2 regions of the Bacillus sp. Brlt_9 genome follow, and region 1 is predicted to be linked to the other one. Evidence: predicted binding sites of a transcription regulator. Region 1 holds the regulator's gene; the other holds the start of a gene.
The links. Region 1 encodes LexA, which represses DNA repair genes until DNA is damaged. Its sites were predicted from a motif close to CGAACATATGTTCG; they were not measured.
Positions count from the first base shown of each region.

Region 2: VF726_RS12545 (Y-family DNA polymerase) is a predicted target of LexA. The motif match lies at 1,069-1,082, and genes of this name have one in related genera.

Region 1 is NZ_JAYJLO010000004.1:658,729-660,937, forward strand. Features, by position in the region: gene VF726_RS19835 (DUF896 domain-containing protein) at 1-118, opposite strand, end outside; gene VF726_RS19840 (YneB family resolvase-like protein) at 164-820, opposite strand; gene lexA (transcriptional repressor LexA) at 962-1,582, shown strand; gene VF726_RS19850 (DUF4097 family beta strand repeat-containing protein) at 1,670-2,209, opposite strand, start outside.
Region 2 is NZ_JAYJLO010000003.1:61,391-63,599, forward strand. Features, by position in the region: gene VF726_RS12535 (hypothetical protein) at 1-109, shown strand, start outside; gene VF726_RS12540 (GNAT family N-acetyltransferase) at 575-937, opposite strand; gene VF726_RS12545 (Y-family DNA polymerase) at 1,101-2,209, shown strand, end outside.

The DNA.
Region 1 (2,209 bases):
CTTTTAAATATTGTTCACGTAGCGATTGACGCTCACGTTGTTCTTCTTCAGTTAAACCTTCAGCTTTTGCTTTTTTCGCTAAGAAGTTAATGCGTTCAACGAGTTCGTGACTAAGCATCTCGAATCCCCCTTCTAATCAAAACTGATTATTATCATACAATAGTTACTCCTCTTTATCAAGCAATTGCTTTGTATATTCTACATATCTACGATGTACCGTTGCTTTTGAAACGTTATGCCCGAAGCCGCGAAGCGTCGCTGCAATTTCTTCGAAAGTAAGTTCACTCTTGCGCAAACGTACAATTTCCTCAATTGGCACTTCTTTCTTCTCTCGTCCTACACTTAAATGACGATTCTTTAAATTATTTTCTGGACGATAGCCTTTTTCTACGGCTCGTTGCATACCACGTTTAATTTTCAAGTTATGAATCTTTCTTTGATACTCTTCAACAATACCGATAATATCTAATACCATCGAATCAGAATCCGACAATTGTAATTCTCCATTATGCGTATGCGTGTATACTTTTATTCCCTCTTTATGTAAACAATGCATTAATGCAATTTTTGCATTTCCTCTACCAAGACGTGTTTCATCTTGTATGAGTATCACATCGATTTGTTCATCTCGAATTGTATCTAGCACTTCTAATATGCCATTACGTTCAATTGTATAGCCACTCGCCTGCTCTTCAATCACCTTAGTAACATTCATTTGATAGCGCTCAGCTAAATGCAATAATTCATCTTTTTGACGTAATAATGACGTTTCTTGCGCTTCTTTCGTTGTACTCACACGCGCATAAATAATTGCATTCATTATGAACCCCTCTTTCTCACTATTATTTTCCTCCAGTGTAACATAAATTCGCCGTTTGTTCGAACTTATGTTTGTAGAATGTTTTTTCGCATGTTATACTTATTAATAAGAAAAATGAAAGAAAACGAGGTGTTAGAAAACATGGAAAAGTTAACGAAACGCCAGCAAGACATTCTCGACTTTATTAAGCTAAAAGTACAAGAAAAAGGATATCCACCTTCCGTACGTGAAATCGGTCAAGCAGTCGGCCTCGCTTCTAGTTCTACAGTGCACGGACATTTATCACGACTAGAAGAAAAAGGATATATTCGACGCGATCCAACCAAACCACGAGCAATTGAAATTTTAGGTGACGATCGAATGGATGCAGAAACACAATCTGTTATTCAAGTTCCAATTGTCGGAAAAGTTACTGCTGGATTACCGATTACAGCAGTTGAAAGTGTAGAAGACCACTTCCCACTTCCAGCTAGCATTGTCGCTGGAGCAGACCAAGTGTTTATGTTACGTATTTCTGGAGATAGCATGATTGAAGCTGGTATTTTAGATGGAGATTTAGTTGTTGTTCGCCAACAACAGTCTGCATATAATGGTGAAATCGTAGTCGCTTTAACAGAAGATAACGAAGCAACTGTTAAACGTTTCTATAAGGAAAAAGACCATTTCCGTCTACAACCGGAAAACTCTTCATTAGAGCCTATCATTTTAAAACAAGTGTCAGTTATCGGCAAAGTAATTGGCGTATATCGTGATTTACATTAATAATAATAAAAGAAGATAATTACCTTATTTATATACGGTAATTATCTTCTTTTTTGTATTTTGATAGATTTTCATACTTTCTATTACTTACGAGCGAGTTTCAATCGTCACATCGCCAGCAGCTGTTTTACCACTAATCTTTTTACTACCATTGCCAATAGTTATATTATTATTTTCTTCATTAAAAATCATTACTTCACCAGCAGAGCTTTTCCCAGTTATAACTGCATCTTGTGGTTTTTCTAATAAAGTAATATCTACATCCCCGGCGGTTGAACTTGCCTCTACATCATATTTAGGATCATGATCCATAATATGCACTTCTCCACTAGCCGTTTTCGCTGTTACTTTCCCTATTACTTTTTTAAAGTTTACCTCACCAGCTTTTGAAGATCCTTCCACACTTTTCGCTGTGACATGTTTCAAATCTACTTCTCCGGCGAGTGTCCCAACACTTACATGATCACTTTTCACATCACTTATTTCTATTTGTCCAGCGGATGAATTTACTTTTATCTCTTCGTAAGAACGTTCAGGCACAAGTATAGTCATTGTAGGTGTTTGAAACTTAAAATTGTAAAAAGAAAAATCAAATGAATCACCTTTTTCTCTTTCCCTAATAATTTT
Region 2 (2,209 bases), on a different contig from region 1:
GAATTCTGCTGGAACTGATGCACAGAAAGTAAAACAAGAAATCCAAAATGATGTAAGTAGGGGACAAGGAGCAATGACTTCCAGAGAAGCTGGAGCAATGCGCGATTAAGAGTAAGAAGTTATCCTGCGTTCCGTCCGATTTCTGAGTAAAGAAATATGCGCATTTTTAAATTAAAATATAAAAAATAACCTTTCCTAAATTAGAAAGGTCATTTTTTAGTCATATATTTATTAATCTGGAGAGATTATTATGAGTTCATAACTAGGCCAATAGTTATGAGACAAACTAGATAATATTATTATAGCTGTCATCTTAAAATGATGTCAAACTATAGATACCATAAGAAAGCAAATAGTGAAAAATGAACACTTTAATTTCACTTTAAATATTGTTATACTATTAGTAGTGAGATGATGACATATCGTTTGCAATTGCCGTTGCTAACGAACAAACAAAAGTTTTGTAACTCCTTTACTTTTGTTTATAACTTTTATTTTTAATTAAAAGATTGCCGTCGTTAAAGTGGTTTTGAAAAATGACTCTTCGTTGAAGGGTCATTTTTTTGTTTATTTTTTAATAGATATTGATCGCAAAAGGAATTAATTCGCCTTCATCGTCATCATCAGCTTCAATGTAATCATTGAATTTTTCTTCATCAAATTTAGCTTTAAGTTTATGCCAGAAGTTTACCGCGCTATAAACTGATTCACCGGTTATCCTTGTAATTCCAGGAATGCTTTTCAATATATTTATATAGATTTTTCCGTGTCCTTTCTTTTGCCACTCAGGTGAAAGTTCAATATTTTCGATATATATTTCGTTTCCACCTTCATATAAATTGGCAAATCCGATAACTTCACCTTTATATAATAAATTAAACTCCACTTCGTAATCTCTGACGATTGAGTGTCCATCTAAGTTCCCGTAAACGTTCATTGTGTGTAGACCTCCGTTTTTTCTTATTATAGGGAAAATCTACGGTTTTTTTGAAATATTGTTTTTTTACAAGATTCCAATGGAAAGTTATAAATTTCCTTTGAATAAGAACGTGTGTTTCGTATATAATAAGAACATACGTTCCGAACAAGGAGAGAGGAAAATGTTCGATTATTCTCGATGCTCTAACCGAATCATATTATGTGTTGATTTGAAGAGTTTTTATGCAAGCTGCTCTTGTATTTTGAGGGGACTCGATCCATTAAAGGTGAAGCTAGCTGTCGTAGGGAGTACGGAAAGACCGGGTTCCGTCGTTTTAGCTGCTACTCCTTTACTTAAGAAAATGGGTATAAAGCAAGGTAGTCGTATGTACAATATCCCTAAAAGAAAAGACATTATTGTCGTCAATCCAGCAATGGCCACGTACATAAAAGTATCAACATTAATAACAAACATAGTACTACAATACGCACCGGCTGAAGATTTCCACCAGTATAGCATCGATGAAATGTTCATTGACGTCACTCAATCGATACATTTATTTGCTAAATCACCAGGGGAAATGGCTGCTCGTATTATAAAGGATATTTATTCGCGTACAGGCATAACAGCTACAGTCGGAATAGGACCTAACCTATTTCTCTCAAAGGTTGCGCTTGATCAAGAGGCGAAAAAAACAAGAAGTGGTATTGCTCGTTGGACGTATAATGATGTACCAAAAAAATTATGGAAAATACATCCCCTAAGTGAAATGTGGGGAATCTCTACTAAAACCGAAAAGAAGCTAAATGCTATGGGTATTTATAATGTTGGACAGTTAGCAAATCACCCAGTGCATCAACTAAAAAAGAAATTTGGCATTATAGGTGAAGAATTATACAGGCACGCTAATGGTATAGATGAAAGTAGAATTTCTGAACCATATAAACCTGCAAGTACTTCTATAGGGAAAAGCCAAATATTACTTCGCGATTATACAGATTTACACGAAATTCAAATGATTATACTAGAGCATTTAGAAGAAGTATGTTACCGATTAAGGTCCCAGAGTAAGTTAGCAAGAACTGTACAATTTAGTATTGGGTATAGCAAAGACTGGGGAGGCGGATTTTCTAGGTCCTGCACTATTCAAAAAGCTACGAATTTAACGATGGACTTTTATCATATATGTATGAAATTATTTAAAGAATCTTATACAGGTGAACCAATAAGGAGTGTTTCTGTTTCGCTTACTAACTTTCAGGAAGACGGAGAAATGCAATTGTCATTATT